Candidatus Ruthia magnifica str. Cm (Calyptogena magnifica): one gene and its partner. Each later gene encodes a partner of the first gene's protein in a complex. Links are inferred from orthologs where the notes say so. Each region holds a gene or a part of one and is shown in the gene's direction. Other genes may lie near its edges.

Region 1 (6,686 bases):
TTAGCCACGCTTGGCCCTGCAACGGACAAAGAAGGTGTACTAGATAGCATTCTTGAGGCAGGCGTTAATGTTGTGCGTATTAATTTCTCACACGGCTCAAAACAAGAACATTTAAACAGAGTTAAGGCAGTGCGTGCTTGGGCGCAAGTAAATCAGACTTATGTGGGTGTGTTGATGGATCTTCAAGGTCCTAAAATTCGTATTACTACTTTCAAAGATGGCATGAAAATTCAACTGAATAATGGTGATATTTTTGCACTTGATGCTGATTTGGATGAGAATTCAGGCAATCAATATTCGGTGGGTATTGTGTATAAAAAATTACCACAAGAGGTGCGAGTTGGTAATGTTTTATTATTAGATGACGGAAAAATAGTACTAGAGGTTATTGGTATTAAAGGCAATAAAATTAATACTATTGTGACACAAGGTGGTATCTTGTCAGATAAAAAGGGTATCAACCTTCGTGGTGGTGGTTTGTCTGCTAATGCATTGACTGAAAAAGATAAAAAAGATATCTTAATTGCAGCAAAAGCTAAAGCAGATTATGTGGCTTTATCGTTTCCAATTAGCGGTGATGATGTGCGTAAAACTAAGCAATTATTAAAACAAATGGGTTGTGATGCTGGTGTAATTTCAAAAATTGAACGTGCCGAGTCTTTGGTAGAGAGTGTTATTTTAGACATCATCAAAGAGTCGGCAGGCATTATGGTGGCACGTGGTGATTTAGGTGTTGAAATTGGTGATGCACAATTGCCTGCACAACAAAAACGCTTAATTAAGTTGGCTAGATCGAATAATCGAATTGTTATTACTGCAACGCAAATGCTGGAATCAATGATTACCAGTCCAATCCCGACTCGTGCTGAGGTTTTTGATGTCGCTAATGCAGTATTAGATGGCACTGACGCAGTGATGCTTTCAGCTGAAACAGCAGTAGGTAATTTTCCTGAAAACGCTGTTAAAACTATGCATGATGTTTGTATTGAAACTGAAAAAAATCCTATTGCTAAAATATCCCATCATCGTCTTGATGAAACATTTACTTATATTGACGAAACTATTGCTATGAGTGCAATGTATGCTGCTAATCATATGGGTACTAGGGTGATTGTGACCTTAACAGAAAGTGGTAAAACCGCCATATGGATGTCAAGAATTAGTTCAGGTATTCCTATTGTAGCGATGTCTGATAAAGTATCAACTTTGCAAAAAGCTACACTCTATAGGGGGGTTCATCCTTGTTTTTTGTCAACTAAAAAAGATTGGATAGAGATAAATAAGGCTGTCATTAAACGTTTACAAGTTGGTAATTTTGTTTATGATGGTGACAGCGTTATACTAACCAAGGGTATGTATAAAAATAAGTCAGGCGGTACAAATTTGATGAAAATTTTGACAGTTGGCGATTCAGAATATTAAAATAAATATAAATAGTTATAATCATTAAATAATAAGACACTAAACCTTAATTATCAAGAAAAAACTTAAAAAAGGAGAAAAATATGTTAATTTCATTAAGAGAATTATTAGATCATGCGGCAGAAAATGACTATGGCATGCCAGCATTCAATGTTAACAATATGGAGCAAGTTCATGCTATTATGCGAGCTGCAGATAAAACCAATAGTCCTGTTATTATGCAAGGCTCTGCTGGTGCAAGAGGTTATGCAGGTGAGCCGTTTTTACGTCATTTAATTTTAGCAGCAACCGAAATGTATCCACACATTCCAGTGGTTATGCATCAAGACCATGGTTCTGAGCCATCTGTTTGTTTGCGTTCAATTCAATCTGGTTTTTCATCAGTGATGATGGATGGTTCATTAAAAACGGATATGAAAACACCAGCCTCATTTGAATATAATGTTAATGTGACTGCTGAAGTTGTAAAAATGGCACACGCAGGTGGCGTTTCTGTTGAAGGTGAGTTAGGTTGTTTGGGCTCATTAGAAACTGGCATGATGGGCGAAGAGGATGGCCATGGTGCTGAAAGTAAATTAGATTTAGATATGTTGTTAACTTCAGTTGAAGAAGCCGCTGATTTTGTTAAAGCAACTAACGTTGATGCACTGGCCATTGCTATTGGTACCTCGCATGGTGCTTATAAATTTACCCAAGAGCCAACAGGTGATGTGTTACGTATTGACAGAATTAAAGAAATTTATACGCGCATTCCAGATACGCATTTAGTGATGCACGGCTCTTCTTCAGTGCCACAAGATTGGTTGAAGATTATTAACGATTTTGGGGGTGATATGGGTCAAACTTATGGAGTTCCTGTTGAAGAAATTCAAGAAGGTATTAAACATGGCGTACGTAAAGTTAATATTGATACCGATTTACGCATGGCGTCAACAGGAGCGGTTCGTAGATACTTGGTCGAAAATGCATCAAACTTTGATCCACGTAAATTCTTAAAAGAAGCAACTAATGCAATGAGTGATATTTGTGCAGCACGTTTTGAAGCGTTTGGCTCAGCAGGTAATGCTGATAAAATCACCGTGTCTTCATTAGATACTATGAGTCAAAGATATCTCTCTGGTGAATTGGACGTTCAAGTAAAGTAGATGCCTAATAATTAAGAATCAAAAAAGGCTCGTTTTAACAACGGGTCTTTTTATTTTAAGTTAATGAACATGGGACAAGCTAAGAGCTATTCAGTGATTGTTATTGGTGGTGGTCATGCTGGCACAGAAGCGGCACTTTCAAGTGCTCGTATGGGTGTTTGTACGTTGCTTATTTCTCATAACATTGAAACACTTGGGCAAATGAGTTGTAACCCTGCAATTGGCGGGATTGGTAAAGGACATTTGGTTAAAGAGATTGATGCGATGGGTGGTATTATGGCACGCGCGATTGATAAGTCTGGGATACAATTTCGTACACTAAATGCTTCAAAAGGTCCAGCAGTACGTGCGACCCGTGCGCAGGCTGATCGTATTTTGTATAAGGCACAGATTCGTTACACTTTAGAAAATCAAGACAATCTATCTTTATTTCAACAGGCAGTTGATGATTTAATCATTGAGCATGATCAAATTAAAGGTGTTGTGACTCAGATGGGGCTTGCTTTTATGGCGGATAAGGTGATTCTAACATCAGGTACTTTTTTAGGTGGTGTTATCCACATTGGACAGCGTAATTTTCAAGGCGGTCGTGCAGGTGATGCGCCATCAAACGCTTTGTCAGGAAAATTGCGTTCTTACGATTTACGTGTTAGTCGACTAAAAACAGGTACACCACCAAGATTAGATAATAGAACATTGAATTATTCCCTCATGCAAGTACAACCAGGAGACACACCATTGCCGACGTTTTCATTCATGGGTGTTAAAGAAGACCATCCAAGGCAAATCCCTTGCTATATCACGCATACTAACGAAAAAACTCATGATCTTATTCGTGATGGATTAAAAGACTCGCCCATGTTTACTGGCAATATCGAAGGTATTAGTCCCAGATATTGTCCGTCAATTGAAGACAAAGTGGTACGCTTTAGTGAGCGTGATTCACATCAAATTTTTGTTGAGCCTGAAGGGCTAACTACCAATGAGGTTTATCCAAATGGGGTGTCTACATCGTTATCTTATGAAGTGCAATTAAATTTTATTCGTTCAATTAAGGGTTTTGAAAAAGCGCATATTATACGCCCAGGTTATGCGATTGAGTATGATTTTTTTGATCCCAGAGGATTAAAACAGACACTAGAAGTTAAGAAAATCTCAGGGCTATATTTTGCTGGGCAAATTAATGGCACTACGGGCTATGAAGAAGCGGCAGCCCAAGGGTTGTTGGCAGGTGTTAATGCGGCATGTGCTATATTAGAAAGAGATGCTTGGCTACCAAAACGTAACGAGTCCTACATTGGCGTTATGGTGGATGATTTGATTACTAAAGGCGCTAATGAACCTTATCGGATGTTTACCTCACGCGCTGAATATCGCTTGTTATTAAGAGAGGATAATGCAGACGAGCGCCTTACGCCCAAGGCTAGAGATCTTGGATTGATTAGTGAGGTATGCTGGCAGTCTTTTCAAGTTAAATATGAAGCTATTACACAAGAAAAAAACCGTCTTAAAAATACTTGGATACAAGCGAGCGACACTCAAGCTGGTGTAGTTTTAAATCAAAATTTAAATCATGAATATTCTTTACTTGAACTACTTAAACGACCTAAAATTGATTATCAAATATTAAGTCAAATCGAATCTGGAAAACCGTTTCTAACGGATGCTACTTTAATTAATTCGATTGAAAATCAAATTAAATACGCAGGTTACATTAAACGTCAATTAGAGGAAATTGAAAAATATCGTAAGAATGAAAATACAATATTATCTGTAAATATAGATTATGACTCAATTAAAGCGCTCTCTTCTGAGGTCAGACAAAAACTTGAACTACATAAGCCAGAAACCATTGGTCAAGCAAGCCGTATCCAAGGCGTCACCCCTGCTTCTATTTCCATTTTATTAGTTTATTTAAAAACGTATCAGTCAAAATGAACTCTGAAGTATTGTTAATAGAAGGTGCCAGCTTGATGAATATTAAGCTTGAAAGTGAACAAATTAGCAAATTGATGAATTACCTTAAGCTAATTATTAAGTGGAATAAGAGCTACAATCTAAGCGCTATCAGAACCATGGAGAAAGGCGTTTACAAGCACTTATTAGATAGCTTATCAGTTATTGCGTATATTAAAGATAAGTCCTTATTAGATGTCGGTTCTGGTGCGGGCCTGCCAGGTATTGTGATTAGTATTATGAGGCCAGAACTTTTAGTTACTGTGCTTGATACAGTTGGTAAAAAATGTCGTTTTATGCAATTTGCTAAAACCCAACTACAATTGAAAAATCTTAATGTTATTAAGAATAGGGTAGAAAATTATCAAATTGAGTTTTGCTTTGAACAGATTATTTCAAGAGCTTTTTCAAAGGTTGAAAAAATATTGAAATTGACACAACATTTATTATGTAATAATGGCGAATACTTGCTGATGAAAGGAGCAGGTTTTCAACAAGAGACATTACCTTATGGTGTAGACATTCAGTCGTTATGCGTTCCAGAAATTTTGGGTAAGCGATATTTATTAATTTTTAGGAGAGAAAAATGAAAAAAATAGGGTATTTTTTAATAGGTTTAATCGTTATTTTAGCCCTTATTGTGACAGTTGCATTTGATCCGATGGGTAAAAAATATGCACAACAATATGCACAAAATTTACTCAAAATACCAGTAACTATTAGCCAATTTAGCACCAGTTTTTTAGATAAGCGTCTAAATATTGATTTTATTAAAGTGAAAAACCCCCCAAATTTTAACAATAAATATGCCTTTTCTTTGGACCACTTTGTATTAAAAATAAGTGATGAAAGCATCTCAGATTTGATTGTCATTGATGAGCTGTCTTTTGATGGAATAAGTTTTGTTTTGGAACAAAATAAGACCAATGTGAATTTAGTTACACTAATTGATAATCTAGATAAAACGAGTAGTGGCACTACTTTTTCTTTATCTGAAGAGATCCAAAATATCGGTAATAAAAGAATTAAAATTAATCAATTTTATGTCACTAATATCACATTAAAAATTGACACGAAGTGGCTTAAAGAAACCATCAAAGTACCTAATATTAACCTTCAAAAATTTGGCGGTGGTAGTGGTATTGCACTTAGTCAGGTTGGTCAAGAATTGATGACAGTTGTACTTAAAAATATAAAAGACGCTCTAGAGAAAAAAGGCATTGAGTTGGGTAAGAAAGAAATTAAAGAAACCCTAATGCATAAACTGAGAGTTGATAGTATTAAAGAAAAATTTAATTTAGATAAAATTAAAGACTCATTGAATTTTAGTGGCACAGAAGAGCTACAAAACAAAGCTAAAGATTTATTTAAGCAACTTGGCTTTTAATTAATCGTGCAAATAGTTGACTCGCATTGTCATATTGATAGAATAGATTTATCTGCTTTTGGTGGTAATGTTGAGCGTATGCTTGCTCATGCTAAAGAATTATCGGTAACGCAATTTTTATGTGTATGTATTGATTTAGAGCATTTTGATGAGGTATTTTCTTTGGCGAAAAATTACCCGCAAATTTATGCCTCAGTAGGCGTGCATCCTTGTGAACTAGAGGGCAAAGACCCAAGTGTGAAAGAATTATTAGTATTAGCAGAACATGATAAAATTATTGCCATTGGTGAAACTGGGTTGGATTATTTTCATGTTGAAAAGATAGCAGCTGATTGGCAAAGAGATCGTTTTAGGCGGCATATTAAAGCCTCAAATCAATCGGGTAAGCCGATGATTATTCATACACGCAATGCCAAAAAAGATACTATTGCAATTATGCAAACTGAAAAAGCCGAACAAGGTGTCATGCATTGCTTTTCTGAAAACTGGGAAACTGCCAAGGTAGTGCTAGATTTAGGTTTTTATATTTCTTTTTCTGGTGTTATTACCTTTAAAAGTGCTAAAGATTTGCGCGAAGTAGCAAAAAAAGTACCTAGCGATAGATTGTTGGTTGAGACTGATTCACCCTATTTAACGCCCGTACCTTATAGAGGCAAGCCTAATTCACCAGCTTATAGCTATTATGTCGCTGAAAAGTTAGCTGAAATTCGCGGCGTGAGTATTAATAATATTGCCAATACAACCACCAATAATTTTAAACAACTTTTTTTAGCATG
Region 2 (6,649 bases), 1.0 Mb from region 1 along the record:
TGAAAATACAAAAAAGCTTTGGCAACGTATGATGATAATATTTTTTCTCAAAGATGTGGGTACAGTTAGGAGTCTAGATGCAATATTTAATTGAATTTAGATCTAGTGTTATTAAGTGTTTAAAACGACTTGTAAAACATAATTTATTCAAAATAAAATTGAAAATCTTACAAAAAGTTCCAGTACAATTAAACTAAAGATAATAATCGATTTTATCGAACTATCTATGAAATTAATAATGATAGATTGGTTATTTTGGTGGTGAAAGTCGGACATCAAAAGGTGTTTATAAGCGTCTTTAATTGGTATTTCTAAAAAGCACTAATTCCTGCAATCCCTTGCGCACCAAGTTGTTGGGTTTTTTCTAGGTCTTTAAGTGCCATTCCGCCTAAAAAGTACACAGGAATATTGAGTTTATCTACGATTTCTTTGGCTATATCCCAGCCGAGAGAAATAGTGTCTGGATGAGTTTTGGTGGTTTGTACGGGGGAGATGACAACAAAATCAGCACCCATTGTTTGAGCTTTTAGTGCTTCAGTTAGATTGTGTGTGGATACGCCCAATAGTTTATTATCAGCGCAAGGTCTTTTACTCAATTTAAGCATTTCAGTAGTGGTGAGATGCCAACCATCGCAATAGGGTTCATTGAAGGTTTTATTAATGGTATTAAGCAGTAATTTGATGTTATTTTTCTTACATTTGTTGTTAAGCTCTCTAATAAAGGAGTTATCTAACTCTATCTTGCTTCTCAGTTGAAGCAGTGTTATGTCTGAATTGAGCTTTTGATTAAATTTTCCCATCCATTCATCACTTTGGTGATTGCTTGATGGAGTGATCCAGTATTTATTGGGCAAGGTGATAGAGCTAATAAATGCTTTCATGGTGGGCAATAGTTTATAGTTATTTAATTCATCAACACTAGCCCAAGATATTGCTTGACCTTCAATACCTAAAGGCGTATTTTGGTGCTCATTTATGTTATAAATACTTAATTGAACAGCTCTATCTTCATATTTATGCATCATAGTTTTATGAAGGGTTAATTGATTAACTTGTATGCCTAATTCTTCTTTTAACTCTCTTATGATAGCCTGTTTTAGCGATTCTCCAGTTTCAATTTTGCCGCCAGGAAGCTCCCAAAAGCCACCCATAAATTGTTCTTTTTTACGTTTTGAAATGAGTATTTCTTGGTTTTTGTTGCGTAAAACACCCACAACTGTCTTGATTATTTCCATAAGTTTCTCCTGATGTAAAATAACTCTATTTTAGCATTTGAGTCTCTTTTGCAATTACAGGAAAAAATTCAACAATTAAAGCCATATAATGGGCTATTGAAGGGCAATTTAATGGGTCTAGAAAAAGAAGGGTTACGTGTGTCAAGAAAGGGTGGTATTTCTCAAGCGCCACATCCTCAAACTTTTGGTTGTGCATTAACACACCCTAATATTACTACGGACTTTTCTGAGTCATTAATAGAATTGGTAACGCCACCGTTTAGTAATGCGGTAGAAATGCTGTCTTTTTTAGAAGACACACAGCATTATTTGTATTATCATTTGCCTAAGGATCAAAACTTTTGGCCGACAAGCATGCCTTGTGCCATCCGTGGTGAAACCACCATTCCTATTGCTCAATATGGTACTTCTAACCAAGGCATGATGAAAACAATTTATCGTCAAGGGCTGGCAAATCGTTACGGCAGTGTGATGCAAATTATTGCAGGTATCCATTTTAATTATTCATTTTCTCATGAGTTTTGGCAAAAATATCAAATGTTGTTCGCTCCTACAGAGGCATTAAGGTCATTTATTGATAATAGCTATATGGGCTTAACCCGTAATATAGTGCGTTATGGTTGGATAATTCCTTATTTATTTGGCGCATCGCCTGCTGTGTGTAAATCATTTTTAAAAGGCTATCATGCTCATTCACTGATTGAGTTTAATGAGTCAACTTTGTATGAGCCTTATGCCACTTCTTTACGTATGGGGGATATTGGCTATCAGAATTTGGCTGAGAATGAGGCAGGTGTTAAGGCCAATTACAATAGTTTGAGCCATTATATAAATAGTCTTAAAGTAGGCATGCAAACCTCTTGTTCTGAGTATGAAACGATTGGTTTAAAGCGCCATGGGAAATATCAACAACTTAATGCCAATATTTTGCAGATTGAAAATGAGTATTATGCTTCTGTACGCCCAAAACCACTGGTTGAGTTAGATAAAAAGCCTCTAGATACGTTAAGTGGTAGTGGTATTGGTTATGTTGAGTTAAGATCAATAGATATCAATCAACTCTTGCCACTAGGTATCGATAAGACACAAATTTATTTTCTAGAGGCCTTTATGTTGTTTTGTTTACTTGAGACATCCTGTGTTATTTCTACCTCAGGGCAGTTTGAAATTAACACTAATGACCAATTAGTTGCCCATGAGGGACGTAACCCTAAATTAATGTTAATGCATAGAGGTAAACAGACTTCACTTCAAAAGTGGGGAAACGATATTATGACTAAAATTGAGCAATGTGCAATCTTACTAAGTGAAAGCCATCAAGTGTCTGTTCGGAATATAGCATGTCGTATTAATAATCCAGATTTAACTCCTTCTGCGATAATACTTAGCCATATGAAAGAGTGTAACAAGGGATTTTTTGATTATACTAATTTATTATCTAAGCAGTATAGAAGTGATTTTTTATCTAATACAATCAATCAAAAACACTTTGATTATTTGGATCATGAGGCAAAAATTTCATGCAAAAAGCAGCAACAGATTGAAGCCTCTGATTTAGTGGACTTTGATATATTTTTAACTGAGTATTTTAAAAATATCTAAAAAATTAATGAACAGTAGTGAAACAACAATTTGTGCATTGGCTAGTGGTGTTTGTAAAGGTGGTATTGGTGTGGTACGTGTATCAGGGCCGTTATGCAAAGTGATTGCAAAAAAAATGCTTGGATTTGTTCCCAAGCCGCGTTATGCGCATTATGGTTTATTTTTTGACCAAGAAAACGATGAAATAGATAAAGGTATTGCTCTTTTTTTCCCTAAGCCGCATTCATTTACAGGCGAAGATATATTAGAATTTCAAGGTCATGGAGGTATGAGTGTAATGTGCTGTTTATTAGAATCTGTTATATCGATGGGTGCAAAACCGGCCGATCCAGGTGAATTTTCAAAACGTGCTTTTTTAAACGGAAAAATGAACTTGGTGCAAGCAGAAGCGGTGGCAGATATGATTAATGCCAATTCAAAACGTGCCTCCAAGTCAGCATTTAGGTCTTTGTCAGGCGAGTTTTCTAATCAAGTGAATGCACTTACCAAATCTATTGTCGAACTTCGAGTTTTTGTTGAAGCGACTATTGATTTTTCAGATGAGGAAATTGATTTTTTACAGTTTGAACAAGTTAAACTTAAAGCAAAAGGTATTAAACAAGCGGTTGAAACTATTTTAAAATCTGCCACACAAGGCGTAATTTTACGAGAAGGGCTAAATGTTGTTATTGCTGGCAAGCCCAATGCTGGCAAGTCTTCATTACTGAATGCGCTCACACAAGAATCTAGCGCTATTGTGACTGATATTGCAGGTACAACACGTGATGTATTAAAAGAAACCATTTGTGTAAATGGTATGCCGCTTAATATTATTGATACAGCAGGTCTTCATGATAGTGATGATAAGATAGAAAAAGAAGGTATCAAAAGAGCGCATTTTGAAATTGAGCGTGCTGATGTAGTGTTAATGGTGTTTGATGCGCAAGATGACAAGCCAGATTTTTCAATACTGCCTAAAAATATAGATGATCAACCTTTATTGCTAATCAAAAATAAAGTGGATTTAATAAGTGGTGCTGTTAAGAAAGAAATGATTAACAATATCGTTCAATTGTCAATTTCAGCTAAGCATTCAAAAGGTATGGAGCTGTTACGAAAAGAGTTGTCCGATATTGCAGGATTAGAAGATTTTTCAGAAGGAGTTGTGCTGTCCAGAAAGCGTCATATCATTGCTCTAGAAGAATCATTAGCATCTATTGACAACGCTATTATGCAATTAGAAAATGGCGTAGTAGAGTTAATGGCTGAAGATTTGCGCTTTGCTGGTCAATTCATGGGTAGTATTACTGGAGAGTTTTCATCAGATGATTTGCTTGGTGAAATATTTTCTTCTTTTTGTATTGGGAAATAAGGGAAAATTGCCTTTTAGTTTGAAACTAAAAATATGAATATTAAAATAAAATTTTATATTTACTTTTTGGTCACGATTTTGTTCTCGCCCTTGTTGATGTATGAAGTGGTGCTTGCTTATACAATGACTAATATCGTGGATATGTTATTGATTGTCCTAATTCTGTTGGTTTATTTAGGTCTTTACTTGTCCATTCGTCAAGATTTTTTATCACCATTTAGTGATTTACAAAGTTGGATAGATGGTTATAAATCTAATCAAAGCGTACGTTTAAGCGATCATCAAAGAACCACATTTCAGCCTGTTGCAAAAGCCATTAATCATTTGATTGATGAAAATCAACATCTATATGATGACATGGAAAGCATTTTAAACAAGCAAATTCAACGTTTAAGTAAAAAATCTGCTTCTTTAGAGACACTGTATAGCGTGTCATCAAAACTTAATAAAATGCATTCGATTGACGAATTATTTACACACTTTTTACATATTTTTATTAATATGATTGGCGCTTCATCAGGTGCTGCACGCAGTTTATCTGACGATGGTCAGCTCCATCTGGTTGCGACACAAGGTGTTATTGATAGACAAGGTCAGGTGACAGATGTATTAAGTGCAGATTGTTTTTGTGGCGAAATCGCTATGGCAAGTGATACTTATGTGCAATTTAGTGTACATACTTGTGCACAATGCGTTGGTAAAAAATCTCAAACCAAAGCAAGTGTTGGTACGATATTTATTCCACTTAAGTATCATGGAAAAACACTGGGCACTTTTAATTTATTTTTTGATACATTGCCCTCACTGACTTTTGATGAACGTGCGCTTCTTAGTTCTATTGCTGAAAATATCGCTATTGCATTAGATAAAGCCCGCCTAGATGCTCAAACCAAACGCATGGAATTGTCACAAGAACGTTTATTTTTATCACAAGAGATACATGATTCATTAGCTCAAACTATTTACAGTTTAAAATTGCAAGTAACGGTACTTGGGAATATGCTTAAAACAGGCAAAAAATCTGATGCGAGTGACAAAGTATTGAGTTTACAGTCTAATATTACTCAAGCAAATCAAGAGTTGCGTGAACTGATGTGTAATTTTCGTATGCCATTAGACCCTAAAGGGATTGAGGTTTCTTTGACAAACTTACTCAATCGATTTATGTCAGAAGAAGGCATTACTACTTATTTACAAGTTGAGGGTAAGCTGCAAGTATCCCCAGAAGTAGAAATGCAAATTATGCGTATTATTCAAGAAGCATTATCTAATATACGTAAACACGCCAAAGCTCGCAATGTGCGTGTTTTGCTTTTGGTAGAACCTAATTGTCAATTGCTTATTGAGGATGATGGCATTGGATTTGAAAAAGACCAAAATGAAAGCGAAATAATGGGGAATAATATTGGCATGAATATTATGAAAGAACGAGCAATAAGAATTGGTGCTAGTATTGAAATTGAATCAGAAGTCGATGAAGGTACATGCGTTATCGTCAACCTTCCGAAATTATCATGAAAATCTATATTATTGACGACCACACTTTATTTCGTAACGGGCTCATTGCCTTATTAGAGTCTAAACAAATTAGTGCCAGTGCCGCTGCTTCTCCAGAACAAGGTTTGGCAGAAATCCCTTCTTTATCAGTGGATATTATTCTACTAGATTTACGTATGCCACAAATGTCTGGACTCGAAGTATTAAAAACGCTTAAAGAAAAAAATATCACTACACCAATTGTAATGTTAACCACCAGCACTCAAGAGTATGATTTACGTAATTGTCTTAAACATGGTGCCCAAGGTTATTTATTAAAGGATATGGATCCAGATGAGTTGGTCGATGCTTTAAATGAAGTTGTTAAAGGCTCAATTGTTGTTGCACAAGACATGACATATATACTAGCAAAAGCTCTGCGAGACGAATTAACCGATAATGAACCTTCGTTTGATTCCTTAACTAGTCGAGAAAAAGAAGTTGCCTGTCAAGTATCTAGTGGTTATAGCAATAAAGTTATTGCTAGAGAGTTAGGCATCTCCGATGGCACAGTCAAACTTCACGTTAAGTCAATTCTTAAAAAATTATCACTTAGTTCACGCGTTGAAGTGGCAGTCATGGTGACACAAAAAGACTATTGCAAATAGAGTCAATGGATGGATATCAAAAACTAGTGGCACAAGCACTAGCAACAGTGGATGAAGTGTTTCCATGGAATTTGGAAGAAGAAATTAAGCACAATACCGATTTAATATTACTAGATATTCGCGAGCAAAATGAATTTGATACGATGCACATTAAATGTTCAATTCATGTACCTAGGGGCGTACTTGAGAGCGCTTGTGTTTGGAATTATGATGACACTGTGCCCGAGTTGGCACAAGCAAGAGACCAAAATATTGTTGTAATTTGCCGCTCAGGTAATCGTAGCACACTTACAGTCTTTACTATGCAACAAATGGGT

What was found.
Region 2: the proteins of mnmG (region 1) and mnmE are in contact, whole or in part, in a solved structure (PDB 9HIP), measured with the Escherichia coli proteins. The link is inferred for Candidatus Ruthia magnifica str. Cm (Calyptogena magnifica) from one-to-one orthologs.

The regions. Positions count from the first base shown.
Region 1 is NC_008610.1:76,351-83,036, forward strand. The notes cover bases 2,208-5,070. They hold mnmG (tRNA uridine-5-carboxymethylaminomethyl(34) synthesis enzyme MnmG), read left to right. Parts: upstream 2,208-2,636; coding sequence 2,637-4,505; downstream 4,506-5,070. Other genes in these bases: fba (class II fructose-bisphosphate aldolase), read left to right, coding at 2,208-2,567; rsmG (16S rRNA (guanine(527)-N(7))-methyltransferase RsmG), read left to right, coding at 4,502-5,070. Also shown: pyk (pyruvate kinase), read left to right, coding at 1-1,422; more of fba, read left to right, coding at 1,506-2,207; more of rsmG, read left to right, coding at 5,071-5,113; RMAG_RS00395 (AsmA family protein), read left to right, coding at 5,110-5,910; RMAG_RS00400 (TatD family hydrolase), read left to right, coding at 5,917-6,686; RMAG_RS00405 (RluA family pseudouridine synthase), read left to right, coding at 6,684-6,686. UniProt on the Escherichia coli protein: NAD-binding protein involved in the addition of a carboxymethylaminomethyl (cmnm) group at the wobble position (U34) of certain tRNAs, forming tRNA-cmnm(5)s(2)U34.
Region 2 is NC_008610.1:1,083,327-1,089,975, reverse strand. What follows is about bases 2,191-5,016. They hold mnmE (tRNA uridine-5-carboxymethylaminomethyl(34) synthesis GTPase MnmE), read left to right. Parts: upstream 2,191-2,844; coding sequence 2,845-4,188; downstream 4,189-5,016. Other genes in these bases: RMAG_RS05055 (GAF domain-containing sensor histidine kinase), read left to right, coding at 4,222-5,016; gshA (glutamate--cysteine ligase), read left to right, coding at 2,191-2,837. Also shown: RMAG_RS05075 (hypothetical protein), read left to right, coding at 1-94; RMAG_RS05070 (Nudix family hydrolase), read right to left, coding at 312-1,235; more of gshA, read left to right, coding at 1,347-2,190; more of RMAG_RS05055, read left to right, coding at 5,017-5,706; RMAG_RS05050 (response regulator), read left to right, coding at 5,703-6,332; RMAG_RS05045 (rhodanese-like domain-containing protein), read left to right, coding at 6,323-6,649. UniProt on the Escherichia coli protein: Exhibits a very high intrinsic GTPase hydrolysis rate. Involved in the addition of a carboxymethylaminomethyl (cmnm) group at the wobble position (U34) of certain tRNAs, forming tRNA-cmnm(5)s(2)U34.